4 regions of the Terribacillus sp. JSM ZJ617 genome follow, and region 4 is predicted to be linked to each of the others. Evidence: predicted binding sites of a transcription regulator. Region 4 holds the regulator's gene; each other region holds the start of a gene.
The links. Region 4 encodes Rex, which represses fermentation and respiration genes when NADH is low (regulators of the CRP and FNR family bind a similar motif). Its sites were predicted from a motif close to TTGTGAAATATTTCACAA; they were not measured.

Region 1: the regulator Rex is predicted to act here: its motif matches at 5,391-5,408, upstream of ACH6C1_RS02810 (anion permease).
Region 2: the regulator Rex is predicted to act here: its motif matches at 2,706-2,723, upstream of qoxA (cytochrome aa3 quinol oxidase subunit II).
Region 3: the regulator Rex is predicted to act here: its motif matches at 3,243-3,260, upstream of ACH6C1_RS14795 (helical membrane plugin domain-containing protein).

The regions. Positions count from the first base shown of each region.
Region 1 is NZ_JBISEQ010000001.1:567,256-574,921, forward strand. Features, by position in the region: gene ACH6C1_RS02800 (MFS transporter) at 1-1,218, opposite strand, end outside; gene helD (RNA polymerase recycling motor HelD) at 1,453-3,765, shown strand; gene ACH6C1_RS02810 (anion permease) at 3,805-5,238, opposite strand; gene ACH6C1_RS02815 (NAD(P)-dependent oxidoreductase) at 5,544-6,404, opposite strand; gene ACH6C1_RS02820 (LLM class flavin-dependent oxidoreductase) at 6,508-7,506, shown strand; SAM riboswitch class I at 7,570-7,666, shown strand, end outside.
Region 2 is NZ_JBISEQ010000001.1:1,132,841-1,140,506, forward strand. Features, by position in the region: gene ACH6C1_RS05595 (methyl-accepting chemotaxis protein) at 1-411, shown strand, start outside; gene ACH6C1_RS05600 (MFS transporter) at 644-1,828, shown strand; gene ACH6C1_RS05605 (GNAT family N-acetyltransferase) at 1,893-2,453, shown strand; gene qoxA (cytochrome aa3 quinol oxidase subunit II) at 2,817-3,851, shown strand; gene qoxB (cytochrome aa3 quinol oxidase subunit I) at 3,872-5,821, shown strand; gene qoxC (cytochrome aa3 quinol oxidase subunit III) at 5,838-6,449, shown strand; gene qoxD (cytochrome aa3 quinol oxidase subunit IV) at 6,451-6,771, shown strand; gene ACH6C1_RS05630 (acyl-CoA dehydrogenase family protein) at 6,863-7,666, shown strand, end outside.
Region 3 is NZ_JBISEQ010000004.1:244,974-252,639, reverse strand. Features, by position in the region: gene ACH6C1_RS14815 (TRAP transporter small permease) at 1-242, shown strand, start outside; gene ACH6C1_RS14810 (TRAP transporter large permease) at 239-1,549, shown strand; gene ACH6C1_RS14805 (transporter) at 1,586-2,062, opposite strand; gene ACH6C1_RS14800 (DUF1206 domain-containing protein) at 2,194-3,048, shown strand; gene ACH6C1_RS14795 (helical membrane plugin domain-containing protein) at 3,319-3,735, shown strand; gene ACH6C1_RS14790 (NAD(P)/FAD-dependent oxidoreductase) at 3,767-4,945, shown strand; gene ACH6C1_RS14785 (potassium channel family protein) at 5,065-6,099, shown strand; gene ACH6C1_RS14780 (MFS transporter) at 6,441-7,643, shown strand.
Region 4 is NZ_JBISEQ010000005.1:1,030-8,695, forward strand. Features, by position in the region: gene tsaE (tRNA (adenosine(37)-N6)-threonylcarbamoyltransferase complex ATPase subunit type 1 TsaE) at 19-471, shown strand; gene tsaB (tRNA (adenosine(37)-N6)-threonylcarbamoyltransferase complex dimerization subunit type 1 TsaB) at 468-1,166, shown strand; gene rimI (ribosomal protein S18-alanine N-acetyltransferase) at 1,163-1,612, shown strand; gene tsaD (tRNA (adenosine(37)-N6)-threonylcarbamoyltransferase complex transferase subunit TsaD) at 1,609-2,616, shown strand; gene ACH6C1_RS15440 (ABC-F family ATP-binding cassette domain-containing protein) at 2,813-4,768, opposite strand; gene ACH6C1_RS15445 (redox-sensing transcriptional repressor Rex) at 5,208-5,834, shown strand; gene ACH6C1_RS15450 (ABC transporter ATP-binding protein) at 5,973-6,698, shown strand; gene ACH6C1_RS15455 (ABC transporter permease) at 6,695-7,441, shown strand.

The DNA of each region.
Region 1 (7,666 bases), on a different contig from region 4:
GGAAGAAGTTCGTGTTTGTGCACGAGCATTCCGGATATGGGCAGTGAGCAAGGTAATGCCGCAGATGATGAGCAGCGCACTTGTCATGTAGAATACAGCTGAGAATCCGAAGTATCCAGCCATCATCCCGCCAAGTATCGGACCGATGAAGTTTCCGAGGAAGCGGAGGCTGTTATTATATCCGAGTACTTCTCCTTGCATCGTAAGCGGAGCAGCTTGCCTGATATAGGCGACGCGTAAAGGAATGATGCCGCCTATCGCCATACCGAGGAGCAGGCGGATAGCAGCGAGTTCCCATACGGAGCCGACCAGTGCGCCGGGTATATAAACGATACCAGCTGCAAAAATAAGCCCAATCAGAATCTTCACATATCCGATACGGTCGCCAAGCTTCCCCCAAGTCCTTGTCATGAGCAGATTGCCAAGGCCAGCCGCTGAAAAGGCGATACCAGAGTAGAATGCGATATTCTCAGGTCCGTGCAGTTCTTGCACATACAAGGATAAAATAGGCTGTACACTGAAATTGGCAATTTGAATCAATGAACTTAAGATGAGTACGACCAATAAAATCGGGTCCCGCAGAATATGTGCGAGCACTTCCTTAGAGGTATAGTGTGACTTTTCGCCTTTTTGAATCTTGACCGGATATTCCTTTGTTCCGAAGGTGACCAAGAGAGCAGAGGTGAAGACACTTATCGATACGAGCAGGAACGTACCGTGGAAGCCGATACTGTCTGCGAGTATGCCGCCAATCATTGGTCCGAAAAGCATACCGGTGATGCTTCCGGTCTGTAAGGTGCCTAGCACACGTCCAGCAATGTGGCTGGGCGTCTGAGTCGAGATGAATGCTTGAGATATACCGATGAAGCCTGTAAAGATCCCCATGAACACACGAAGCATGAATAGCTGCCATACATTTTCGGTGAATCCGAGCAGGAGAATGGAAACCCCCATGCCGAAGGAAGATATAATCAGGATCAGCTTTCGTCCATACCGATCGCCGATTTTACCCCAGAATGGCGAACAGATGAATGCGGTAACAAAAGTTACGCCGAAAATGATACCTGACCAGCTCTGAACCTCCCGTTCAGATAATGTGCCGAATGATGAAATATATAAGGATAGAAATGGCATGATCATACTCAGGCTTGCCGAGATGAAGAAGTTCGCGAACCACATGATAAACAGATTACGCTTTGCGAGCTGTTCGTCCGTCATGAATGAAAAACACTTCTTTCGCGTTAATATTTCGATTCCCTAACTAATTATACACACGAATAGAAAGGATATGCAAAAGGATAGCTTGGAAATGACAGGATAGAGAAAAATTGCAGGGGAACAATGAACATGATAAAATAGAGGATGTTCTGCTAATATAACATAATTTAGCAAACCATTTAAAATTATACATCATTTATATATAAATGTCAATTGTTTTGGAGGGACGCCGCTATGACCGAAGATGAAAAGGATTTGAAGGACGAACAAGCCCGTGTGGCCCGTGTCCAGGAGACGATCGAAAAGAAGCGTGAAAAAACGGCAGGCATGATACAAGGTCTGCGGGAGAAAGTAATTGATCTTCGGAAAAACTTCTGGGAGGATGTGACCGTAAACCTGGATGAACCGGATGATGTGAACGAAACACAAGCCAGCTTGAAGCAGCAAGCAGAGCTTCTAGGGGAGCGGGAACGAACGCATCAGCAGATTCACAATGAAGTGAAGACGCTGGATCGGCTGCAGCGCAACCCTTATTTTGGTCGTATCGACTTCCGGGAAGAGGGTGCTGATCAAGACGAAGAAATCTATGTAGGCTTAGCGAGTCTGATGGATGAGAAGGAAGAGGATTTCCTTATTTATGATTGGCGTGCACCAATCTCCAGTATGTACTATGACTTCTCTCCTGGTGGTGCTTCGTATGAAACGATAGAAGGCAAGATTCAGGGTGATATGACACTCAAACGTCAATTCATCATCCGGAATGGCAAGCTTGTAGCCTTGTTCGATACTGGAGTGACGATAGGAGACAGTCTGCTGCAGTATGTTTTGGGCGGTAATGCCAGTACAGAGATGAAAAGTATTGTTGCCACGATTCAAAAGGAACAAAATCAAATCATCCGTAATGAATCAGCAGCTAATCTGATCGTACAAGGTGCGGCAGGCAGCGGGAAAACATCAGCAGCACTGCAGCGTGTTGCTTACCTGCTATACCATTATCGTGACCGCATTACGGCTGAGAATATTGTACTGCTGTCGCCGAACCCGCTGTTCAATAGCTATGTTTCCAATGTCCTGCCGGAGCTTGGCGAAGATAATATGAGGCAAGCCACCTTCTATGCCCATATGGATGCCCAGCTGGAAGGCAGAGAAACGATCGAAACACCATTTGAACAGATGGAGTATATGCTGCTTGCTTCCAGTGAGGAAAAAGAGCAGCGGCTGGCTGGAATCCAGTATAAAGCAAGCCTTGATTTTAAACAGTATATCGATGACAAGCTGGATGAATTCAAGCGCGCCGGCCTTATATTCAAGGACGTCAGCTTCCGCAAGCAGCGTATAGTGAGCAAACAGGAGATTCAATCTTATTTCTACAGCCTATCCAACACTTTGCCGATTTCGAACCGAGCAGAGCTGACGGCAGCTTGGATCGTAGAAAAGCTGCAGCTTTGGGGTGATTGGGAGACAAGGAAAGATTGGGTCCGGGAAGAAGTGGAGCTGATGGAGAAGGAAGACTATGTCGAGGCCTTTTCCGAGCTTCAAAAGAAAGACCGCACAGAAACAGATGATTTTGAGGAAAACAAACAGGAAGAAGAAATCCTTCGCAAATGGGTTGTAGAACGAAAGCTTCGCCCGTTGATCAAGAAAGTGCGCAAGCATGCCTTCATCAATGTGAAAAAATCCTATTTACGTATGCTGACAGCTGAAAGACGTCCGGAAATGCCAGCATCATGGACGGAACTATATGAAACAACCAAGCAAAATCTCATCCGCAAGTACATGAGCTGGGAAGATGTGACGCCGTTTGTCTATTTCCGTGATAAAGTGCTTGGTGACCGTTCGGATAAAACCATCCGTTATGTGCTTATTGATGAAGCACAGGATTATTCTGCTTTCCAATTCGCTTACTTACAGCAGGCGTTCCCTAATGCTAGGATGACATTGCTTGGGGATATCAATCAGGCCATTCAGGCGCATGCGCTGACAGGGGAGAATGTGCTTTCCGGTAACACAGTTGACAGCCATCGGATCGAGCTATGGCGCAGCTACCGTTCAACGAGGCAGATTGTTGATTTTACAAAGGAGCTTTTGGATCATGCAAAGCGAATCCAGCCATTCAACCGTGATGGAGATCTTCCGACGCTGACGAAAACAGCTGATGATACAGAGAGACGGAAGCTGGTCTTGGTGAAAATCCACTCCTTGAAGGAAGCAGGTTATGAGACGATTGCTGTTATCGCCAAAACTAGTAAAGAAAGCAAAGAAGCGCATAACTGGATCAAGGATGAAATGGAAGCAGATTTGATTACAGAGACAACTTCCCAGTATAAAAAAGGGTTATCGGTCATTCCTGCATATTTAGCCAAAGGTATCGAATTCGATGCTGTCATTCTGTACGATGTCTCAGATGAGGCGTATGGCCATGAATCAGAACGTACCTTGCTTTATACAGCATGTACACGCGCGATGCATGAATTGCATATGTACAGCATTGGTAACTTGAGTCCGTTTATTGAAGCAGCAGATGCAGCTACTTATACAAGCAATTAAAAAAACAGGAATCCACGAAGGATTCCTGTTTTTATTTATTTACCATAGACCAATCAGTTTCCACCAAAGTCCGCCGATACCGATCCAGACGACAAGATGGATGATGGAGATGAGGAAGCCAAGTCCCCACCATTTTTGCTGAGTGACGAAGCCTGCTCCGAAGAATACAGGTGCAGGACCGCTGCCGTAGTGTGTCAAACAGCCGAACAAGTTGCTGAAGAAAGCTAACAGTAGGGCTGACAATAATGGCGGCGCGCCGGCAGCCACAACTACTGAAAGAAAGGCTGCGTACATAGCGCTGACGTGTGCTGTGTTACTCGCAAAGAAATAGTGGGAGTAGAAGTACACGATAGCTAATATGAGCAAAGCGACAGGCCAGGAAAGTGTACTTACGACATTTCCCATAATGTCACTGAACCAAGGGACAAGGCCAAGTTCGTTCAAGTAATTTGCCATCATGACAAGTACAGCGAACCATACAAGTGTGTCCCATGCACCTTGTTCCTGCTTGATATCAGACCAAGTCAAAACTTCAGTCAGCAATAGTACGACTAGTCCGATGAAAGCTGCAGTCGTAGAGCCGATTCCGAAGCTCTCACCAAAGATCCACAATACGAGCAGCAATAAGAATACGCCGATCATATACCATTCAGAACGCTTCAGTTTACCCATGCTTTGCAATTTTTCTGTTGCCATTTCAGTCGCCTTCGGTGTCTCCTTGATTTCAGGAGGATACAGCTTGAAGATGACGAATGGAATAACGATCAAACTGATGATACCAGGAACGATGGAAGCGAGAATCCAGCTGCCCCAAGAGATGGATTGGCCAGTGACGCTCTCTGCAGCACTAGCTGCCAATGGGTTTGCTGCCATTGCTGTCAGAAACATTGCGGAAGTAATCCCGTTTCCCTGATAGGAAGCAAAAGTCAGGAAGGAACCGATTTTGCGCTCCGTACCATCACCGCTTTTAGAGCCATATGAGTTTGATAACGACTGGATGATCGGGAAAATGATACCGCCGGCACGAGCTGTATTGGATGGCATAGCCGGTGACAGAATCAAGTCACTGCCAATCAACGAGTAAGACAAGCCTAAAGTCTTCTTACCGAATAGACGTACGAACAAATAGGCAATTCTGGATCCGAGGCCGGTTTTGATGAAACCTCTGGAAATAAAGAATGCAATGACGATGAGCCAGATTGTACTGTTCTGGAAGCCGCTCAGCGCTTCTTCTAATCCAAGTGTCTTCGTCAAAACGATAGCCGTCAGCGAAAGGATGGCGACACTGCCCATTGGCATCGGTTTAATGATCAGACCGATGATCGTAGCAACGAAGATAGCGAATAAATGCCATGCTTCTGCTTTAACACCATCTGGTGAAGGGACGAACCAAAGAATTACGCCGATCAATACAGTGATCAGGAGCGGAATCCACTTGACCTCCCGTTTTGGTTTGTTAGATGAATCAGCCATGATGAAGACTCCTTTTAAAAGTAATTAAATTAATAAAACCATAATTATATTAGCATAAAAATATTGATATGAAAGTATTCTGACCAGTCATAGCATGCCTTTATCTGATTTAAAAAATTTAATAAATTGATCAGATGATAATGATTATAATTTGGTGAAAATATGCAAAAAAATTACTTCACACAAATTAAGTATCTCAGAGCTTGATACCCTGTGCCTCTTGTTAATATGCCAATGTTAATTAAAAAAATAAATGAGAATAAAAAAAGAATCCGAAAAAATTCGGATTCTTTGTCTGATTCGTCTCAATCTCTTGCTAAAAGTGCATAAACGGCAGCGACATCCTGTTTGCCATAACCATTTTTCTTCGCTAATGCATACAGTTCTTTCACACTGTTTGTCATTGGAAGAGGAGCGCCTGCTTCATAAGCTGTTTCGGAAATCTGCTGCAAGTCCTTGTAAGCATGCTCCAGAGGGAATTGCGGTTCAAAGTTCTGCTGGAGAATCGTATCCCTTTTGCCTGCTTGAATATCGCTTGTAACAGGAAGGGCAAGCAATACATCCATCAGATGCTCTTTATCAAGGCCGACTGCTTCGCCGAAGCTGATTGCTTCAGATAGACCAGTCAAGGATTGAACAAGCAGCATATTCACTGCCAGCTTAGTAGCTGAGCCATTCCCATTGGCGCCCATATGCTGGATGCTTTGTCCCATTTTCTCAAGCAGAGGAGTGACCTCCTTGACATCTTGGTCGTCTCCGCCGACAAGGAAGTGCAGTTTACCTTGCTGTGCCGGTGCCTTTGAACCAGATACAGGAGCATCAACAAAACGGATATGGTGCGCACGAGCGGCTTCTGCCATCTCTTTTGTGAACGCTGGCTTAACAGTACTGACATCCACCCATAAACTGTTTTCCTGCATCCCGCTGAAAAGCCCATCTTCTCCGTAAGCAACTGCTTGAACAGCTGCAGGATCTGTCAGCATCGTAAATACGATATCAGCTTGTTCTCCGACTTTCCGGGGGGAATCTGCCCAGACAGCACCTTTGTCCAATAGTGCTTGAGCTTTTTCTTTTGTACGATTATAGACAACTAACTGTTCGCCCTTTTCGAGCAGATTAGCTGCCATGTTTTGACCCATGATTCCTAATCCGATAAATCCAATCATATGAGCACCATCCTTTTTATTCAGTCAATTCTAGCATACAGAAAAACGGATTGTTTTTAAAAGTCTTTCGCACAGGATATGATACAAAGAAGGAGTGGATAGTATGAAGCTTAGTATATTGGATCAATCCCGAATCAAAGAAGACGGTAATGCAACAGAGGCATTGGAGGAAACAGTGCGGCTGGCCGAACTTGCAGATCAACTTGGCTATGTGCGTTTCTGGGTGTCCGAGCATCACGCCGGCAGCCTCGCCCATAGCAGTCCAGAGCTTCTGATGGGGCATCTTGCTGCTAAAACATCCCGTATCCGTATCGGCTCAGGCGGTGTTATGCTGCCTCATTATAGTGCGTATAAAGTTGCTGAAAATGCAAGATTGCTCGAAGCGCTTCATCCAGGAAGAATCGACCTTGGTATCGGGCGTGCGCCAGGAGGAATGCCGGCAGCGAAAAGAGCGCTGCAAGAGCATAGAGCTGTGCCGGAGGATTGGTATGATCGGCAGATACGCGATTTGCTTCATTATTTGAATATAAGAAAAGAAGAAAAGCATCGGTTCGGGGACTTGGTAGCGATGCCGAGCATTGGCACCGCCCCATCTGTCTGGCTGCTGGGCGGCAGCGCTGGCAGTGCAGGTCTTGCTGCATATCATGGAATCGGATTCGCTTATGCCCAATTCATACGGGGAGACAAGGATGCGGCAGTGCTGGATGTGTATCAGAAATCCTTCCGGAAAGGGAAGCAGCAGCCGCAAATGATGGTCAGTCTGTTTTTGTTCTGTGCAGAGACGACAGAAGCTGCAGAAGCACTGGCAAAGAGCCATGAGGTTGCATCGCTGCTTCAGGAACAAGGAAGGCCCGTCAAAGGGATGCTGCGTCCGGATACAGCAGCAGATTATAAAATGTCTCCTTATGAAAAGGAGCGTCTTGAGGACAATCGTCCAACCATGGTAATCGGAACACCAGCTGAGGTGCTGCAGCAGCTTGGAGAGCTGGAAGACTACTACGGCGGGGAGATTGAGTTCATGCTCACCAGTCCTGTTTATGAAGAAAAAGCAAGACAGGATGGGTTCCGCCTTTTGATGGAGGCGTACATGCAGCAGGCATAGCAGTTGTTCTGTTTGAATCTGACACTGCAAATCTGGTATAGTAGGAAGTACAATTCATAAGAAATCTTATAACGAGTGGCGGAGGGAAAGGCCCGATGAAGCCCGGCAACCCACTGCAGGAGGGCAGTCCTGCAGGAAGGTGCTACGACCTGCAGCGAAA
Region 2 (7,666 bases), on a different contig from region 4:
GCGGCACGTGCAGGTGACCAGGGTCGCGGATTTGCAGTGGTGGCAGATGAAGTGCGCAAGCTTTCCGATCAAGTCCGTGTTGCTGTAACGGACATAACAGGTGTATTCCAAGCCATCCAGACAGAATCAAAGGAAGCTGTCGATGCTCTTGGTGCAGGAAAGGAAGCAGTTGTTGCCGGATCTGATAAGATCACAACGACCCAAAGCACGTTTGAACAGCTGCAAGCAGAGGTCACCATAACGAGCAATCAAATTGAAGCGATTTCAGCAGCTATGTATGAGGTTCTTGATAACACCCGCGGGGTAACTGACAGTATCAATAGCATCGTATCTGTCGCGGAACAGAATGCAGCAAGTATGCAGGAAGTGACTGCTATTACACAGGATATACAACAAAACTTCACAAAGTAATTCTAAAAGCGGCCAGCGGGTCGCTTTTTTTTATCCCAGCTGATTGCCCTCCTAGCTTTTAAATACTATTTACCTCCTGAAATTACCCCTTCTGCAAAGCGTTAAAACCTGTTAAATTATTTGGATGCGCTTCCTATAATTTTTTTGTTAAATGACCAGGTTATGGTTTGAATAGAGGGCTTTTCTGTTGTATCGTTAGCGGATATTATGTCAGAAAAAAGGAGGAGTTAACATGTCTCTAGCAGGCAGACAATTTAAACCTACGACAGTGATTGCCGTCTTGATGATTTGCGCTTTTTCCATCGGAACAACGGAATATGTTGTCACTGGCGTACTTACCCATATCGCGTCGGATCTCGGTGTGACAATTGCATCAGCGGGTCTTGTTGTCAGCATGTATGCACTTGGTGTGGCAATATTCGGTCCGCTTATGACAACCTTATCTGTCAAATTGCCAAGGAAGCCGATGCTGCTTCTGTTTATGCTGATCTTCATCATCAGTAATATTATTAGCGCGACAGCACCGAATTTTACAGTGCTGCTTGTTTCGCGTGTCGCTTCCGCTTTTATGCACGGTCCATTTTTCGCGCTCGCTTTTGTCATGGCAAGTGACCTTGTGGAACCGCGTAAACGTGTTCAGGCGATTGCCGCCGTCAATGGCGGACTTACTATAGCCATCATGATCGGTGTCCCATTCGGCGCTTATCTTGGCTCACTGATAGAATGGCGTCTCGTATTCTGGCTAATTGCAGTTCTCGGAGTGTTAGGATTAATCGGGCTGCTTATTTGTGCACCGAATACAAAGCCGGCAGAAACGCCGCGTATCAAGCAGGAGCTTAGTGTATTCAAACATAAACAGGTGCTGCTGACGATAGCTATCATCATCTTTGGCTACTCAGGTGTATTTACTGCCTACACGTTCATTGAACCGCTGCTGCGGTCGGTTACTGGCTTCGGAGGAGTCGGAATCATGATCAGTCTCTTCTTCTTCGGAATGGGGAGCGTAATTGGTAATTTTTCAACGCCGCGGCTAGCTGCTGGCAATGTGACTAGAACGTTAATCTATGTATTTGCAACGCTGACTGCCATTCTCCTATTGTTCCCGCTGGCAACACCATATGCGATCACTGCTGTTTTAATTATTGGCCTGTTTGGTGCCGGTGCTTTTGGAACAACCCCTTTATTGCAGTCAAAAATCGTTATGGCAGCAAAAGAGGGCCCGACAATTGCAGCAGCAGCAAGTGTGTCAGCATTCAATCTGGCGAATGCTGGCGGAGCTTATATAGGCGGACTTGTGCTGGATGCAAATCTTGGCTATACATGGCTTTCAGTTATCGGAGCCGGTATTTCTATCATTGGAATTCTATTATCCGCAATATCTTATCGAGAAGAGAAAAAGCAACCAGAAGCAGCCTGAATAGTATTGCAAGGTCCAATACCTTCCTTCATACTAGAATAAATTTCTAGGAGGGGGAGCAGCGATGAATCCAATATTAAGAGATTTCAAGACTACTATTGAGACAGAGCGTCTTATCATCAGGCAGCCTAAAATCGGTGATGGCAAAGCTATGAACGAAGCTATCAAAGCATCTCTGCCGGAGCTGCAGCGCTGGATGCCATTTGCGCAGGAACTGCCGACTCCGGAAGAAACGGAGGAAAATATCCGGCAGTCGGTCGCAAATTGGATCAATCGGACCAATCTGCGGATGCTCATTTTCCGTAAGGATACTGGAGAATTCATTGCATCCAGCGGTTTTCACGGGATAGATTGGGATGTTCCAAAAGTAGAAATCGGATATTGGATGGATACTCGCCATACCGGCCAGGGATTTATGACGGAAGCCGTTGAAGCTCAAACGGAGTATGCCTTTACAGAGCTTGGTGTCCGGCGGGTTCAGATACTATGCGATGAAGAAAACAGTGCAAGCCGGGCTGTTCCGGAACGGCTCGGCTATAAGCTGGAGGGGATACATTATTCTGACAGCCTGCATGTAGATGGTAAGACTGTTCGCAATACGGTGTATTACAGCAAAACCAGATAATGGCTGGTAAACCACAAATAGTTGCAGATTTACATGAAACGTTCAAATTTTGTTCACTACTTATTCTTATTCTCTCTTTTTGCCGGTGTTAGAATGAAAAATGAACTGTTTACTTACCAGGCAAGTCTGGTCTTTTTGGCTGCTTTGTATTACACTAGTTTCTGGATTGTTGTCAGACACTGTCTATTCGACAGTGTGATTGTGTGTTTCCAGCTGAGTTTCTGCTACTCCTGCGGGAATGCGGAAGTTTCATTGTGAAATACTTATCAAAACCCTATTATAGCGGATATGGTTGTTTTCCTATGCAGAGGGAAAACAAGCGTTTCTGTGAATTCAGGTAAAGAAAGGAAGGGAAGCAGGCGCATGCTTAAAAAATTGAAACCCTTAAGTCTTCTATTGTTCCTTGCCCTGCCGCTAATGCTCGCCGGCTGTTCTACACCGGAAGTGCTTGATCCGAAAGGACCAGTGGCAAGTCAGCAGAGTGACCTTATTATTCTATCAATCATCTTTATGCTTACAATCGTTGCGGTTGTATTCGTACTTTTGACGATTATCCTTGTCAAGTACAGAGAAAGAAAGGATCACGACAAGTACAGCCCTGAACTACACGGCAGCATGCTGCTCGAGACTATCTGGACGATCATCCCGATTATCATCGTAGTAATTTTGGCTGTCCCTACTGTCAGAACGATCTATTCACTGGAGGAAGCGCCTCAGCCTAAGACGGCTGAAGCAGCGCAAGAAGACCCTCTAGTAGTACATGCAACATCCATCAACTGGAAATGGGTATTCACCTATCCAGAAGAAGACATCGAAACAGTGAACTATCTGCATATTCCGATTCACCGTCCAGTGGAATTCAAATTGACATCTGCCGATTCCATGGCTGCTCTATGGATACCAAGCCTAGGTGGTCAGAAATATAACATGGCAGGCATGCAGACAACTCTTTATCTGCAAGCAGACCACGTTGGCACGTACGATGGGCGAAACGCTAACTTCACAGGTGAAGGCTTCAACGAACAACGATTCAAAGTCTACGCCGATGAAGAAGCTGATTACCAACAGTGGGTGGAAGACGTACAAAACTCCGCTCCAGAACTGACACAATACGAGTATGACAATCTTCTGATTCCTGGTGTCTACGATAAAACAGATGACGGAACAGCTGAATTCAATGGTACGCACTTGCAATGGATCGACCATTCAAAAAATGCGGACTACACATTGGAAGCATGGGATCGCTTAGGCTATGAGCCGAAGAATCCGCATGCGAAAGACAAATCTCAAAACATCTTGCCTGAAGACGAAATTCCGTACTATCAGCAAGACAATACTGTAGACAACTCGGATGAAGACATGGACTCTGAAGAACATGCACATGCGGGTCATGAGTAACAGAGAGAGGGGGAAGAGTTTTGGACTTAAAATGGAATGAGTTTATCATTACCGGCGATCCATTGATTCTGGGCGCACAGATCAGCATCTTGCTCGGTGGAATCGCCGTTGTAGCTGCCCTTACTTACTTTAAAAAATGGAGTTGGCTATGGAAAGAATGGCTGACTTCCGTTGACCATAAGAAACTGGGTATCATGTATATCCTTAGTGCCCTATTAATGCTTTTCCGCGGCGGTATCGATGGTTTGATGATCCGTACGCAGCTTGCGAAGCCAGGGATGGAATTCCTGGATCCGCAGCATTATAACGAGGTATTCTCGACACACGGTGTTATCATGATCCTTTTCATGGCGATGCCATTCTTGATCGGTTTGATCAACTACATCGTACCGTTGCAAATCGGTGCACGTGACGTTGCATTCCCGTACTTGAACAACTTGAGCTTCTGGACATTCTTTGTCGGTATGGCTCTATTCAATATTTCCTTCATCATCGGTGGTTCACCTGATGCCGGTTGGACTGGTTATACGCCGCTTGCGACGAATGAATTCAGCCCAGGCCCTGGTCAGAACTACTACTTGCTAGCAATCCAGATTGCTGGTATCGGTACATTGATGACAGGTATCAACTTCTTCGTTACCATCCTTAAGATGCGTACGAAAGGTATGACACTAATGAAAATGTCCATGTTCACTTGGACATCATTGATCACAATGCTGATCATCATCTTTGCATTCCCAGTGCTTACAGTTGCATTGGCTATGCAGACATTTGACCGTTTATTCGGTTCCGTGCTCTTCACCTTGCAAGGTGATGGTAACCCGATGCTTTGGGTCAACCTATTCTGGGTATGGGGTCACCCTGAAGTATATATCGTTATCCTTCCTGCGTTCGGGATCTTCTCTGAGATCATCTCGACATTTGCAAGAAAACAGCTATTCGCTTACAAAGCGATGGTTGTGTCCATTGTGACGATTTCTGTATTGAGCTTCCTTGTATGGGTTCACCACTTCTTCACAATGGGTAATAGTGCTGAAGCAAACAGTTTCTTCTCTATTACAACAATGGCTATCTCTATCCCGACCGGGGTTAAGATATTCAACTGGTTATTCACGATGTATCGAGGACGTATTACCTTTACGACTCCGATGCTTTGGTCCCTTGCTTTCATCCCGAACTTCGTAATTGGTGGGGTAACAGGGGTAATGCTTGCGATGGCAGCAGCTGACTATCAGTATCATAATACGTACTTCCTAGTATCTCACTTCCACTATGTGTTGATCTCGGGTACTGTATTTGCTTGTTTCGCAGGTTTGATTTACTGGTATCCAAAAATGTTCGGACATAAATTGAACGAAAAAATCGGTAAATGGGCTTTCTGGATTTTCGTTATCGGCTTCAACGTATGTTTCTTCCCTCAGTATTTCCTAGGGTTGGACGGTATGCCAAGACGTATTTCCACTTATTTGCCAGAAGATGGCTGGACAGGATTGAACATGATTTCCACAATCGGTGCGTTCCTGATGGGTCTTGCATTCCTCATCTTCGTATACAATATCTACTATAGTTGGAGATATTCACCAAGAGAGAAAACTGGTGACGCTTGGGGTCTTGGACGTAACTTGGAATGGGCGACTACATCGTCTATCCCACCGCATTACAACTTCGCTGTCCTTCCTGAAGTAACAGGTCTTGATCCTTACTGGGATATGAAGGAAAAAGGTCTTGATCAACAGAAGAACACGGATTATAAACCAATTCACATGCCTAGTAACTCATCTACACCGGCAATCATGTCTGCATTGATGGGTATGGCAGCATTCGGGCTTGTATTCCATTGGTACTGGATCGGAATCGTAGGTGCTGTCGGTATCTTCATCACTATGATTGTTCGTTCATTCGATTACAATGATGGTTACTATGTCAGCGTGGAAGAAATAAAAGAAACAGAAGCGAAAGCGAATAAATAAAGGAGGTTGTGAAGAAATGGCACATGATCACAATGTGAACCCCAACGCGCCATTGGAATACCAATCAGAAGCCGGCCGGTTGAACATCACCGGTTTCTGGACCTTCCTTGGTGCAGAGATCGCTTTGTTCTCGACACTATTCGCGTCTTATTTCGCGTTACAATCACGTGTAGGCGACGGACCAACATCCATCGAGATGTTCGAAGCCGGCCTAGTCATGATTATGACAATGCTGCTTCTTACAAGTAGCTTCACTTGCGGACTCGCGATTCACGAAATGCGTGCGAACAATGTAAAAGGTGTTATTGGCTGGATGATCATTACACTTATCCTAGGTGCAGGATTCATCGGCTATGAGCTATACGAATTCGTACATTATGTACACGAAGGTGTTACACTGGGAACTAGTGCACACTGGTCTATGTTCTTTATCTTGCTTGGTACACACGGTCTACACGTATCGATCGGTATCGGCTGGATCATTCTTCTTCTGATCCAACTAGCAAGAAGAGGGCTTACACCAAAAACGGCATCAAAGGTCTTTATCTCTAGTCTCTATTGGCACTTCTTAGATGTTGTGTGGATCTTTATCTTCACATGCGTTTACTTGATGGGGATGGTGAATTAATATGAGTCAACAAACGAAAAAAGGACATTTCCCTTGGAAGCACATCATCGGATTTTTGATCTCAATCGCGTTGACACTTGTAGCCTTCGCAACAGCGCTATGGACAGACTGGTCATCAACAACGATTTTCATCATCATCTTGATTTTCGCTGTGATTCAGGCTGCCTTGCAGCTCGTTATGTTCATGCACATGACGGAAGGAGAAGACGGCGGTTTGATTTCCGGGAATACACTTTTCGGATTCTTCATCGCTATCGTTATCATCGTCGGCACATACTGGCTGATGACTTCCGGTCACATGCACATGGGTATGAGTATGTAACACATAAAACCCGCTCACCTGAGCGGGTTTTTTTGTATTCTTTTTTTCTTTTCACTAAAATAGAGAAGATAGATGAGGAGGTTCGTTCGGCATGATAATTGCAAATGATGAACATATTCTTTTAAAAGCGAAACAAGTAGCGAAAGTGGCAAAAGAATTCAAACGGCTTGGTGATGAACAGGCGCAGCTCAGTTCACAAGTGGTAGATGCTTTTCGAACGACAGCGTATACATTGCTTACTGTACCGAAAGCTCAAGGAGGAGACGGAGCAAATCTGCATGATTTCTTAATGGCTCAGGAGATAGTTGCCGCCGGCGATGGAGCAGCTGCCCTATCGATAGGGTGGCACTTGAGTACCATGCAGGACTTATGCGAAAATGCAGATTGGCCAAAGGATATGTTCGAAAAGTTTCTGGAAGAAGTTGTTCAGGAGCGTAAAATTGTCAATCGCGCAGCATCTGAACCGAATACAGGAAGTCCCACAAGAGGGGGGATGCCTGAAACGAAAGCTGTGCGGGAAGGCAATGATTATATACTGACTGGCCGCAAGACATTCACATCCATGGCAGCTGACCTGGATTACTATTTAGTGACTGCTTATGTAGAAGAAGATAAGACGATCGGAAGCTTTTTAATTGCCAGGGAAATAAACGGGGTGCGTGTCGAAAAGACTTGGAACCCGATGGGAATGCGTGCAACTGGCAGTGACGATCTAATTCTGGAACAAGTAAGAGTACCAGTAGATTGCTATGTAGAAAAGACCCGGAAGAAAGCCGGACCGAAGGGATCATTACTGCATATTCCAGCGTGTTACTTAGGTATTGCCAAAAGTGCACGTGATGAAGCTGTTTCATTTGCTAAAACGTTTCAGCCAAACACATTGGATAATCCGATT
Region 3 (7,666 bases), on a different contig from region 4:
ACAAAAAAGCTGCCGAGTTGATCATAGAAGTGACGGTGCTGGTGTTTATGGTAGTTGTCTTTATTATCGGGGGGACACAGCTGATGCTTGCCTCGATGACACAGACTTCACCAGTCCTTGGGCTCCCGATGGGCTACGTATATGCCGCACTGCCGCTGTCTGGCTTGCTGAGTGTTTATTATATAGTCACGAATCGATTAATGGCAAGCAGGGAAGCCGCTAGAGGGAGGGACGCAGCATGACGAGTGTCGTTCTTGCAGGTATCGTCTTATTCGGGTTATTTTTTCTCTTGATTTTCTTCGGTGTTCCGATTGCAATCAGCATTGGCTTGTCGTCGTTGGCAGCTGGAGCTATGCTGCTGCCATTTGATGAGATTTTAATGGTCGTTTCACAGCAGTTTGTCGCTGGCATCGATAGCTTTGTCCTGTTATCCCTTGTCTTCTTTACATTGGCTGGAAGTATCATGAATACGGGCGGAATCGCTTTGCGTTTGATCAATTTGGCCAAGCTTTTGGCGGGGCGCCTTCCAGGTTCCTTGGCTCACACAAACGTCATCGGAAACACTCTTTTCGGAGCCTTATCTGGTTCTGCTATTGCATCAGCTGCAACGATGGGGAAAATCATGGCGCCTATGCAGAAGAAAGAAGGCTATGATCCATCTTATTCTGCAGCAGTCAACGTAGCTTCCGCACCGGCTGGTTTGATCATTCCGCCAAGCGGTACGCCGATTTTATACTCTGTTCTAAGTGGCGGTACGTCGATTGGCGCATTGTTCATTGCGGGTTATTTGCCTGGTATTTTGATGTCTGTCTTGATTATGGTGACGGCTTACATAGTTGCAAAAAGACAGGGATATACGGTATCTGAACCAATCCGCTTCTCTCAGGCTGCCAAAGTTATCCTGGATGCTATTCCGAGTTTGATGCTGATTGTGGTCGTCATCGGAGGAATTTCTTTTGGGGTCTTTACGGCAACAGAGGGAGCGGCTGTAGCAATCCTGTACGCTCTGGTGCTTAGCATGATCTATCGCAGCTTGAAATGGAAGGATATCCCGGTGATTCTTCGTGATACAGTCATGTTCTCCGGCGTCATCCTTCTGTTAATTGGAGCATCAGGGGCTATGTCTTGGATTCTGTCATATTCCAAGCTGCCGCAGATGCTTTCATCTGGGATACTTGATTTCAGTGGTAATGCAGCCGTGCTGATGCTGATTATTGTTCTGATTCTATTGCTTGTCGGCACTTTCATGGATATCGCTCCTGCATTGCTGATTTTTACACCAATCCTGCTGCCCGTTGCTCTGGAATTCGGTGTGGATCCAGTCCATTTTGGGACAATTATGTCGATGGGACTTGCTATCGGTACGATTACACCACCGGTGGGAACGGTACTCTTTATTGGATCCAAGGTTGGCAATGTTACAGTGGAACAAATGACAAAACCATTACTGCTGTTCTACATTCCTGTGTTCGTTGCTTTCCTTGCAGTAGCCTATATTCCGGCACTGAGTCTATGGCTGCCTGAGCTTATGGGTGTACTCAATAAATAAGAACAGGCCTTCCCGCAGGAAGGCCTGTTTTTTTGCTTAAAAGCAACTAAATGCTGCAACTCGTCTGAGGTCAATGCCAAAGAACTGCCAACGGAACTGCTGCGGACGCCAGCGGAAGCCGGCAATCGAAGTACGGCCGACAAATACTGGGTAGTACCAGAAGCGCTGGCCGTTCTCAAGCTGCATATACGTGTAACGGAAGAGACAGAAACGGATTCCGCCCGGATCTATAGCAAAGGCAGAAGGACCACCACTTCCGCCTACTGGCTGCAGCTGCGGAATTTGAGATGGAGGAGGTCCAGGAGGTCCAAACTGCCCCTGCTGTCCTCCGCCTTGACCGCCAGCTCCCGGAGGGGGGGCGAATGGAAATCCGCCTTGCCCGCCGCCGAACCCAGGACCACCGAATCCAGATCCGCCTGAGCCAGGGCCGCCGGGACCGCCAAAACCAGGTCCGCCTGGAAATTGTATTTGTCGTTGCTGCTCTTGTTTGTCATCATTTTCGTAATACATCATCATTCTCCCTTCTTGCTTCTTCTTCATCGTATGTAGGCACCTGTGCAAGGGTAGCTTGCCTAACCTATTTTTACCGGTTTCTCTTCTGCACGGCATGGGTATAGCTTTTAAAACAGGAGAGGAAGACGACTATGGCCGATAAAACAGAAGCTAAACAAAAGGCAAAGGATACAAAGGAAGAAACAAAGCCATGGATTCGGAGGTTTGGACGAATCGGTTATATGTCTCAGGGGATAGTCTATGCCCTCATCGGTGTTCTTGCACTCTTAGCTGCGCTTCACGTGGGAGGAGATACGACTGACACAGGTGGTATGCTGCAAAAACTGGCGGGTATGCCCTTTGGAAATGTTTTGTTATGGCTGATCGGAATAGGATTAATCGGGTATGTATGCTGGGATGCGATACTAGCCATCAAGGATCCGAATAAAGAAGGAAACGGAAACCGTACAAAAGGTATCATTATTCGCATAGGCTATGGCGTCAGTACGGTCATATATGCGAGTATTGCATTTAATGCGCTCCGTTTTGCTGCCACGAATCAAGGAAGCGGCGGAGGGAGCGAGCAATCCCTGACAGCAAAGCTACTTTCATATCCCTTCGGACAGTGGCTGGTTGCAGCAGTCGGACTTATTATCATCGGATACGGCGTCTATGAATTTTTCAGTGGCGTGTCTGGAAGCTTTATGAATCGATTCAAGACAGCTGAAATGAATAAGCACCAAAAACGTGCTGCCCGCCAAGCAGGCCGCATCGGTTTGGTAAGCAGAGGCATTGTTTTCGGCGTAGTTGGATTCTTCTTCGTCCTTACAGCTATTCAGTCTGATCCAGATGAAGCGAAAGGACTGGATGGAGCGCTGGCAGAAGTTTCACAGCAGCCATACGGACGCTGGCTCCTTGCAATTGTATCAGTTGGGTTCATTCTGTTCGGGGTGTATAGTATCATTCGAGGCCGGTATGAGAGCATGAGCTTCGGGAAGAATGCATAATAATTTTAATATTTTTCTGGAATAGGGGAAAGCTACGTAAGCAAAAGAGTGTAAGGGCTTTTATTATGTCTTTTTTTCGATTATATAATAGGAAATGAAAAAAATCATTAACGTGTGTGAAATAACTTTTGACAAGATCTCCAAGTAGGAGTAAAGTTGTAGGTGGATATTTTGAGCAATTTGTGAACGTACAGTTGTGAACAAATTCACAACAAAGTATAATGTTTACGTATAAATATAATGCATTACCATAGCAAAGGAGAATACGTTATGTCAGAAACAAACGAAAGTGTTAGCCAGAGCCAACAGGACCTAGCTGCGCAATTGCTAAAACCTGAAGTGCAAGAATCATTGACTTCTTTGATTGAACAGCTTCCAAAAATCAATGAACTTGTGAACGCTTTGACTGCTTCTTACGACTTCGCACAAGCTGTAGCAACAGATGATGTGTTGAAATCCGATACAGTTAATGCAATTACAGAAGTGCTTCATCCAGTGACAGATTCTGTGAAAACAGTTGCCCAAACTGCGATTGAAGCTAAAGACCGTGCAGAAACAAGCAACGAAACAATCGGCCTTTTTGGTCTGCTTCGTCTGATGAAGGATCCACAAGCACAAAAGATGTTCCGTTTTGTTCAGAGCTATCTTGAAGTAGCGAACGAAAAAGAAAGACAAAAACAAAAATAAGAGCTTATAAGGTAAGGACGGAGGATTAAGTATGGCAAAGAATATCGTTATTTTAGGCGCCGGTTACGGCGGAGTCTTAGCCGCTCAAACCGTACGTAAGTATTACAGCAAAGCGCAAGCAAATGTAACGCTTATCAATAAAACACCTACACACCAAATCATCACTGAGCTTCACCGTCTTGCAGCGGGCAGCATCTCCGAGCAAGCAGTGGCAATGCCAGTTGAGAAGCTTTTGAAAGGTTTGGATGTAGACTTCAAAGTAGCAACAGTGGAAAGCTTCAATGTCGACAAGAAGGAAGTAGTTCTTGCTGGCGGAAATACACTTTCTTACGATGCTTTGGTAGTAGGTCTTGGAAGTAAGACTGCTTACTTCGGTATCCCTGGATTGGAAGAAAACAGCCTTGTTTTGAAATCAGCAGATGATGCAAACAAAGTGTATAACCAAATCCAAGATAAAATTAAAGCATATGCAGCATCTAAAAATCCTGCAGACGCGACTATCCTTATCGGTGGCGGCGGTCTGACTGGTGTTGAGCTAGTCGGCGAAATCGCGGACAAGCTAGCTTCTTACTGCTTGCCTCACGGTGTGGATCCAAAAGAAATCAAGCTTCAGCTTGTTGAAGCCGGTCCGAAGATCCTTCCGATGCTTCCACAGCATCTAATCGATCGTGCGCAGTCCAGCTTGGAAAAACGCGGCGTAGAATTCTTGCTTGGCTTGCCTGTAACGAACGTAGTAGGCAATGTCGTGGAATTGAAAGATGGTCAGAAAATCGAAACAAATACATTTGTATGGACAGGCGGCGTACAAGCGCTTCCAATGGTAGCTGAATCTGGATTGGAAACAGATCGCGGCCGTGCGACTGTGAACAACTTCCTTCAGTCTAAGAGCCACCAAGATGTATTCGTTGTCGGTGACAGTGCTGTATACTTCGGTGAAGACGGTCGCCCTTGGCCTCCAACAGCACAGATCGCTTGGCAAATGGGCGAGCTAGTAGGATATAACCTATTCGCTTACCTTGAAGGCAAAACAATGGAAAACTTCAGCCCGATCAACTCCGGTACACTTGCGAGCCTTGGCCGCAGGGATGCTGTAGCATTCATCGGTGCGAACCAAACACCATTGAAAGGTCTTCCTGCTACAATGATGAAAGAAGCAAGTAACATCCGCTACTTGACTCACGTAAAAGGACTATTCAGCCTAGCTTACTAAACATAAACATATCGAAAGCACCTCCCCATCGGAGGTGCTTTTTTGTATGTTGCGAAATGTAAGATATCAGTCATTTTTCTTATTTTTCCAGTTATAATGGAAGTCTAGGAGGAGAGACTATGCTAATTTTCATTCGTTTATGGAAGAGCATCACTGGGTTCAATTTTCTGGCAATAGCTTTGGCGTCTGTCCTTGTCGTGCTGATAGGAACCGTCGGTATTCATGTAATCGAGAAAGATAATTTCCCATCTTTGTTCGATGGATTCTGGTGGACGATGACAACTGTAACCACAGTCGGATATGGAGATTTTTATCCAGAGACGGTACCCGGAAGACTGCTTGGAATCTTTTTGTTCTTATTCGGAATCGGCGTAATTGGTGTATTGATCGGAAAGATTGTAGACGGTGCCTCAGCTTATAATCGCATGCAAAGGGAGGGGAAATTGATGATCAAAAGGAAAGGGCATTATATTTATATCGGTTGGTCAAAAAAGGTGAAGAGATCAATTGAGGAAGTGCTGGCAAGTGAAGAAAATGCCTTTATTGTTGTTGTTGATGATAGGAAAGAGCATCCATTCGATCATGAACAAGTTGCTTTTGTACAAGGAGATCCATCTGATGAAACGACTTTGATACAAGCAAATCTCCTGGAAGCTGCACGCGTTGCTGTGTTCTCAGATCCTGAACTGGAATCTACACTATTAGCAGATGCTAAAACACTTCTGATAGCTTCAGCGGTCGAAGGGCTTTCCAAAAAAGAAAATACGAATATACATACTGTTGTAGAAATCAATAATGAAACACATATTCCTAAGTTTGAGCATATATCCATTGACGATTTTATTCTATCCAATGACTCCGTTTCCCTTTTGATGGCCAAGGCTGTGATGGCGCCGGGAACATCAAATCTCTTCCGTCAGCTATTGAGCAAACAGTACGGGACGAATATTTTTGAGATACACCCTGCCTCTGTTTGGAAAACATATCAAGATGCGCAGGAAGCGCTGACGAGAGAAGGGATGGTCCTGCTATGTATCAATCAGGATATGAACTACCTAAGTAAAAGAGAAACCTCCCTTCAATCTGAAGACAGGCTGTATATCCTGGCAAGCGATGAAACTTACGAAAAGTTCTCACAACGTGTTGTACAGTAGCTCCTCACATGATATTATAGAAAAAATTTACAAGTGATGATGCGGAATAGTACAGCATGGACGCTCCTTTTACAGAGAATCCCTGTAATGCTGAAAAGGGTGAAGGAGTTCAGCTGGAACAAACCGCGGAGCTGTCTGCCGGATGAAGATGATGGCAGTCCGGGAAGTGCCCGTTAACGCACAAGGGTCTACGCAGCAATGCGTGTACTTTCTGAGCCTGGCTGGGTGACCTGCCGGGGAAACTAGGGTGGCACCGCGACGGTATCTCGCCCCTAAGATGACAATCTTGGGGGTGGGATTTTTTTATTGGCTTCACTTCAAACAGAGAGAGGGGAATGAAGATGAAGAACTACCGTTTACGCGCTATCGCAATGCTTACAGCAATTACATGTGCATCCTGCGGTGATTGGCTTTATTTGATTGCTTTGAATTTAATGGTATACGAGCAAGCAGATCAGGCTGCAGCAGCAGTTGCAATCCTCTATATGATCAAGCCAGCAGCTGGATTGCTGATGAACAGCTGGGCGGGCAGTATCATAGATCGGCTGGATAATCGGAAGCTGATGATTCTTTTGTACGCTATAAGGATTTTCGGTATAGCCGGGATGATCATCGCCACTTCCCTATGGCAAATTTATGTGCTTGTTTTCTTCGTAGCAGCTGCAGGGGCCATCTTTGAACCTGCAAGTTTGCCGTATATCACTGGGTTAATCCATAAGCGGCACTGGCAGAAATTCAATTCCTATCGTGCTATTGCAGATGGCAGCGGCTTTGTATTAGGGCCGGCAGCTGCAGGGATTTTAGTTGGCGCAGGATCTGTTGAGGTGGCATTAGGCGCTAATATCCTATTATTGTTGGCAGCAGTTAGTATATGCATAGCTTTGCCATCTGTAAAAGTTAGCTTGGAAGAAAGGACGGAGAAGGGTTGGCTAAAAGTTTGGAGAAAGGATTGGCGTCTTGTTACAGCATTCAGTAAAAAATTCGTCATGCTGACCCTGTTGCTGCTGTTGTTCAGCTGCATCACTGTCATGACTGCAGCTGTCGATTCTATGGAAGTTGCGTTTACTGCAGAAGCAATCGGATTATCAGAATCTGCTTATGGACTGCTTGTAAGTATTGCTGGAATCGGTTTTATTTCGGGTTCTGTATTGTTGACTATCATAAGTCGCCATTTCCGTTCCATTCAACTGCTTTCTTATGGAGGAGCTGGAGGGGCCTTAGGGTATATATTGTTTGCTTATTCTCAAAGCTTTCTCCCTGCAAGTGTGGGTGTATTCCTATTATCTGGTGCACTGGCTTTTGCGAATGCTGGGTATATGACTTATATGCAGGAGCATATTCCAATTGAGAAAATGGGCCGGATGATGAGTATGTATCAATCAATAGAATCCATCCTGATTATCGTGATGACAGCAGTTTTGGCCGTTATCAATCAGCTGACGGATGTAGCTGCAGCGGTGCAAATCGGCTGCCTGATCATGCTGTCGCTGACGGTAGTATTAATCTTAATCAGCAAAAATGCACCAGTGCGAGGAGAAGCCTGATATCCTTTCGGATACCAGGCTTC
Region 4 (7,666 bases):
GTGAGTCAGGTGACGGTTATGACCCAAATTATAAAGAAGATGCATACAATAGAAGATACCAATTCGTTTGGCCGAAAGCTTGCCGAACTGCTTCAGCCTGGAGATATGATCACGATGGAAGGAGACCTTGGTGCAGGAAAGACGACACTGACTAAAGCAATTGGTGCAGGTCTAGGGGTGAAACGGACGATAAACAGTCCTACTTTCACTATCATCAAGGAATATGAAGGACGTCTGCCTCTATATCATATGGATGTTTACCGGTTAGAGGACAGCGATGAAGATATCGGTTTCGAAGAATATTTTTCAGGGGAGGGTGTTTCCATTGTGGAATGGGCACAATTCATTGAAGATTACTTGCCGAAAGAACGACTGGAGCTTACGCTCAAGCATGATGGAGAAGCAAGAACAGTCTTGCTGCAGCCGATTGGTGAACGTTATGAAAAGCTTTGTAAGGAGTTAACGGAATGAATATATTAGCGATGGATACTTCCAATCAGCTGCTTGGAGTAGCGATTGTGAAAGATGGAGTGACACTAGGCGAACATGTCATGCATGGACACCGTGATCACTCAGTTCGATTGCTTCCGGCAATCGAGCAATTGATGAAGGAAACAAAAATGACTCCTGCTGATCTGGATCGAATTGTCGTTGGCCAGGGACCTGGATCATACACGGGAGTTCGAATCAGTATGTCAACTGCGAAAACAATGGCATGGGCACTTGGCATCGATGTTATCGGTGTTTCAAGTCTGGAAGGTCTTGCACATCAAGGAGAGCTATTCTCGGGGTATATCTGTCCTTTCTTCGATGCACGCAGGGGTCAAGTATATACGGCCCTGTACACCAGTAATAGTGATTCATTTGAACAAGTAGAAGAAACCGTCAATCCGCTATTCTCAAATTGGCTGGAACAGCTGCGGGAAAAAGGGGAAAGGATATTGTTTCTAAGCCCTGATATCGACATGTATCGCAGTATGATCATGGAAGTACTGGGTGATCAAGCCGTAATCCCGGAAGCTGCTGTACATTATGCTCGTCCCTCTGTACTTGCTCAAATAGGAGCGGCAAGGAAAACAGATGATGTACACCAAATCGTACCGAATTATGTTCGTATGACAGAGGCGGAATCAAATTGGCTAAAGCAGCAGGAGCAGCAGAAGTGAGCGCACAGGTTTCCGTACGCCCGATGCGATTAGCCGATGTGCCAGCTGTTCATACAATCGAGACAGCATCTTTTGCAACTCCATGGACCATCGATATCTTTGAACGTGAGATAACGGAGAATACGTTTGCTAATTATTTTGTCATTGAAAGTGACGGTGTGATTGCTGGTTATTGCGGGATGTGGCTCGTCATCGATGAAGCACAGATCACGAATATTGCTATCCTGCCGAATTTTCGAGGACAGAAACTGGGTGAGAAGCTATTTGCTCATGTGATGGAACAGGCAATACTTGCAGGGGCTTATCGTTTATCTCTTGAGGTACGTGTATCTAATATACCGGCACAGTATTTATATAGGAAATTTGGTTTAGTACCAGGCGGTATCCGAAAAAACTATTATACAGACAATCAGGAAGACGCGATTGTAATGTGGGTGAATTTATGAAAACATCAGAACTTATCTTAGCTATAGAAACAAGCTGTGATGAAACAGCCGCAGCAGTCATCGAAGGAGGCAGGATCATCAGATCCAATATTGTTGCTTCCCAAATCGAAAGTCATAAGCGTTTTGGCGGTGTTGTTCCGGAAATTGCGTCAAGGCACCATGTGGAACAGATTACGCTCGTCATTGAAGAGGCTATCGAGCAAGCTGGAATCCAGAAAGAAGAATTGGATGCTATTGCTGTGACTCAGGGACCTGGTCTTATCGGCGCATTGCTTGTCGGGGTGAATGCCGCCAAAGCGCTGGCATTCTCCATCGGCAAACCGCTGATTGGCGTCCACCACATAGCAGGACATATCTATGCCAACCGTTTGGAGCAGGAGTTCGAGTTCCCGCTGCTGGCATTGGTGGTTTCTGGCGGTCATACAGAGCTTGTTCTTATGAAAGAACATGGCAGCTTTGAAGTAATCGGGGAGACCCGTGACGATGCAGCTGGTGAGGCTTATGACAAGGTAGCCAGGACATTGAAGCTGCCTTATCCAGGAGGCCCACGCATTGATAAGCTGGCAGCAGAAGGCGAGCAATCGATCGATTTCCCTCGTGCCTGGCTCGAGCCGGAGAGCTATGATTTCAGCTTTTCAGGTTTGAAGTCTGCGGTCATCAACACATTGCATAATGCTAAGCAAAAAGGACAAACGTTGGAGCCAGCAGATGTCGCCGCAAGCTTCCAAGCCAGCGTAGTGGATGTGCTTGTAGGGAAGACGATCCGAGCGGCCGAAGCATTTGGCGCTAAGCAAGTTATTGTTGCAGGTGGTGTTGCTGCTAATAGAGGTCTGCGCGCTTCTTTGGAAGAAGTGTTTGCGGACAAGCAAGCTGATCTGCTTATCCCGCCGCTTGCTTTATGCACGGATAACGCAGCCATGATTGGTGCAGCTGCATCCATTCTTTATCAGCAAGAGAAATTCGCTGATCTATCAATGAATGCAAAGGCATCCATGCCGTTATAATAAAAAGCATCGTTTTCATGAAGAAAACGATGCTTTTTTTATTCACATTATATATTCTGAATTGTGTATAACTTATTGAAACCCACTATTAGTACCAGGTAAAGAAGTGGATAAATCAGTGGGGAAACTCTGTGGATTCTGTGGATATTGTGTATAACCTTGTGTATATCCCATTAAATCAACAATGAAAACGCATTTAGTCTTGTGTATAACTTTCTTGTTCTTCGCTAAGTGTTTCCCATTCCTCCATCACTTCCAGAAGTGTTGCCTGAAGTTCTTCATTCTTTTCAGTGATTTCCTGGGCCTTCTGATAATCCTGGAAAATGTCCGGATCTGTGAGCAAAGTCTCATTGCTTTCAATCTCAGTCTCCAGTTCGGCTATCTTCTCTTCCAGCTCCGAAATGCGTCGTTCCCGTTTCCGTATTTCCCGCTTTACTGCCTTATCTTGATGATAAGAGGATTTGCTCTCCTGTGTAGCAGTTGTTTGCTTCGTTTCTGCAGCAGAAGCCTCCAGAGCAGCAATTTCCTGCTTCTCCTGTTTCTTTTCGATAAAATAATCATAGTTGCCCAAGTAGGATATAATCTGCTTGTCCGCCATTTCCAGTACTTGTGTGGAAACTTTATTCATGAAGTATCGGTCATGTGAGACAAAGAGTATAGTACCCGGATAGTCGGCTAATGCACTTTCCAATACTTCCTTGCTGTCTAAATCAAGGTGGTTGGTCGGTTCATCCATGATCAAGAGATTGGATTTCTGCATCATCAGCTTCGCAAGGGCAAGACGTGCTTTTTCACCCCCGCTTAGCGTGTTGACGACTTTGAGGACATCATCGCCAGTGAACAGGAAATTGCCGAGAATTGTGCGGATATCCTTTTCATCCATAAGTGGATACTCATCCCATAGCTCGGCAAGGACACTCTTCGAGGAATGCAATTCTGTCTGCTCCTGGTCGTAATAGCCGATGCTGACGCCTGTCCCAAGTTCCACATGACCGGACTTAGCAGGCAGCTTTCCAATGATAGTCTTGAGCAAAGTCGTCTTACCAGTTCCATTTGGTCCAGTAAGAGCAATGCGGTCTTGACGATTCATATGGAAGGTAACGTGTTCGAAGACAGGGGAGGTACTTTCCGGATACTGATAGGACAAGTCCTTTACCTTCAATACATCATTACCGCTCCGCCGATCAATATCAAATGTGAGTTTCGCAGAAGATGCATCATGAAGCGGCCGGTCGATTTTCTCCATCTTTTCCAGCTGTTTGCGTCTGCTTTGCGCGCGCTTTGTCGTTGTGGCACGTGCGATGTTCTTTTGGACGAATTCTTCCATCTTTTTAATTTCGGACTGCTGCTTCTCGTATTGCTTCAGCTCCCGCTCGAAATTGGCAGCTTTCTGTTCAAGATAGTTACTGTAATTTCCTTTATAACGAACAGAGTGATTATGAGCTATCTCAATGACGGTATTGACGGTTTTGTCGAGAAAGTAACGGTCGTGCGATACAACTACGACAGCACCCTGATAGCTGCTCAAATATCCTTCCAGCCAGTCCAAGGTAGAAATGTCCAAGTGGTTAGTCGGCTCATCCAGTATTAACACGTCCGGTTTCTGGAGAAGAAGCTTACCTAAAGCAAGTCGCGTCTTTTGACCGCCGCTTAATGAACCTATCGGTGTGGACAAGTCCTTATCTCCGAATCTCAAACCGTTCAGTACAGAACGGATATCTGCTTCATACTGATAGCCTCCGTTCAAGCGGAAGGCCTGCTGTTTAGTATCATAATTGGTTAGAAGCTGCTGGTAGGCAGTCTCGTCTGAAATAAGTTCAGGATCTCCCATCCTTGCTTCCAGACGGCGCAGCTCCTCCTCCTGCTGTATAAGATCTGCAAAGACAGTTTTCATTTCTTCCAGGATGCTTTTTTCAGACTCCAAGCCGGTATGCTGCTCCAAATACCCAAGAGTGGCATCCTTTGCTAAAAATACATTTCCTTCGTCATAGCTTAATTCCCCTGCAAGGATCTTCAGCAAGGTAGATTTTCCTGCACCGTTTCGTCCGACAATGGCTAATCGGTCCTGTGTTTGTACTTCCAGTTTTATATTGGATAAAATGACGTCTGCGCCAAATAGTTTCGTTATATTGTTCGCTTGCAATAAAATCATTCTGTTCACCTCATACTATCAGTGTATCCTATGTGACAAAACAGTAGCAAGCACCGAATTCCTGCGCTTTTCGCTTTCATGCGGATGGACATCAGAAATGAATTTGTTAAAATGGAGACAAGGTATGTCTTTGTGAATCTGTACAAGACTTTCCTTCTCAAATCTGTTAGAATAAGTTGTTAACTATAATCGTACTTTGTGAAAGTATCATATGTAACAATTCAAGGACGAAGCCGCAGGCAGCATCTGCAACTCCTTACAGATGCGAGAAAGGAACCTGTCTGCATCCATTATTCCATTATTTAGGAACAAGTGCTGATCATATACGAAAGAAGGTAACAGAACGAAAGCGTTCTAGTCCGATAGGCCTTTTTGATCAGCTGCATGGCTGCACGAAGTTCCCTTCTGGAAGCTGCAGGCTTTAGGAGGATAAATGAGCATGTATATGGACCAAAATAAAATACCAAAAGCTACGGCAAAGCGGCTGCCGCTTTATTATCGATTTCTCAACAGTCTGCATCTGCAGGGGAAGACAAGAGTCTCTTCAAAAGAACTCAGTGAATCGGTTAAAGTAGACTCAGCTACAATCCGCCGGGACTTTTCCTATTTCGGAGCACTTGGCAAAAAAGGCTATGGTTATAATGTAGAGTACTTGCTGAACTTCTTTCGGAAAACACTAGATCAAGATGAGATCACAAGAGTGGCGCTGATCGGGGTCGGTAATCTTGGAACAGCTTTTCTGAATTATAACTTTACGAAGAATAACAATACAAAAATAGAAATGGCTTTCGATACGGATCCAGGAAAAGTTGATCATAATATCGGTGGTGTCCCTGTATACCATATCGACGATCTGGAACAATATATCAGCAATGTTAGTGCAGCGATCCTGACGGTGCCAGCGCATGCTGCACAAGCAATCACCGATCGTCTTGTCGAGTGCGGTATTGCTGGAATCCTGAACTTTACGCCAGCGCGTATTGCGGTACCGAGCAATATTCGTGTTCACCATATCGACTTGGCTATTGAATTGCAGTCATTAGTTTATTTCTTGAAGCATTATTAATTCTAGCACCTCTCAAGCAGAGGTGCTTTTTCTTTAGAAAGACAAACTGGAATCAATTTATGTTTTTATCATATCATTCACGGCTAAATCAAGATCAGGCAGAGAAACTAGAAATGTAAGCTGAAGGGAAGTGTAAGCATGGAGCATCAAGAAGCCATCACATTAGAGAATGTGACGTATGAAACGGAGAAAAACCATATCATCCACGATATTACAGGTGCGTTCACAAAGGGGAAGATTACAGCAATAATCGGCCCATCAGGCGCAGGGAAAACGACACTTTTTCGATTATGCAATGGATTACTGTCACCCTCAGGCGGAAATATCCTGATCGATGGGAAGGAAATCATAACGTTTGATCCTGTGAGCTTACGCCGCCATGTTGGTGTTGTTCTCCAACAAGCAATCATGCTTGAAGGAAGCGTTCGTGATAATCTGGCATTGCCATTACAGCTCTCTGAAAAGGAGCTGTCTGATGATGAGGCAGAGCGGATGATACAGTTGGTAGGCTTGGAACCTGATATCTTGAATCAAAATAGCAGGGATTTATCAGGCGGACAGAAGCAGAAGGTCTCTATTGCTAGAACACTGCTGAATGAGCCGGGGATTTTACTGCTGGATGAAATCACCTCTTCCTTGGATCGAGTTTCTAGGCAGGATATTGAGAATCTGATGAAGCGGGTCAATAGAGAGAATGGAACGACGATCATCTGGATCACGCATAACTTGGAACAAGCAAAGACGGTTGCAGATGAAGTCTGGGTCATGATGAATGGCACTATTGCCGAAGCAGGACCGATTGCCATACTTGACCATCCAGAGAATGATGCCGTTAAGCACTTTGTCATGGAGGAGGAAAAATGAATGCACTTGCTTTGTTACTCACTCTGATATTTGTCCTTATCCCACTTTTCTTATCTAAGACATTACAACTGGGACTCGAAAAAGATACGGTCATTGCAACAGTACGTTCCATTATCCAGCTGTTTGCAGTTGGCTATGTACTGCAGTTTATCTTCGATTCCGGTAATATTCTTTATATTTTCCTGATGGTGGCGCTCATGATCGGTGCAGCAGTACAGAATGCAAGAAAAAAAGGTGCATCTATCAGGGGCATTACATGGAAACTGGTGCTTACATTCGTGGTAATCGAAGTACTGACACAAGGGATTCTTTTAGGACTCCAGATTACTCCTCCAACTGCACAATATATCATCCCATTAAGCGGAATGGTTATAGGGAATTCGATGGTGCTAGGTATTTTGTTTTTGAATCGCTTCACTTCTGAAGTGGCATCCAGAAGAGAGGAAACAGAGCTTATCCTTTCCTTAGGCGGCACACCGAAGCAAGCGATTCAACGCTCCCTGCTGGCATCCATTAAGGCAAGCACTATTCCCACGATAGAAAGCCAAAAAACGATCGGGCTAGTTCAGCTGCCAGGTATGATGAGCGGTCAAATCATTGCCGGAGCAGATCCGCTCCAGGCAGTTATGTTCCAGCTCCTGATTCTCTTCCTGCTGCTTACAACAGCCATTGTGACAAGTATCTTGCTAGGCTTCTTGTCGTATCCAACGAAGTTTAATGAACGGATGCAGGTTATTGATTAGAAAATACATGAAGTTGTCAATACCGCAAGAAAAGCCGCCTATATAAAAAGGACGGCTTTTCTTGTTCTACAATGGAAAAGGTTCAAACTCACTGCCAATTATAGTGCCATCATACACAAAACTGACCGTACTGCCATCCTGCCATACGCCGATCATAATTGTCTACTGCTCCATACAGAATCAGCGTGGCATCAAGGGCTTGATAGGAAGCTTCAGGACTCATTT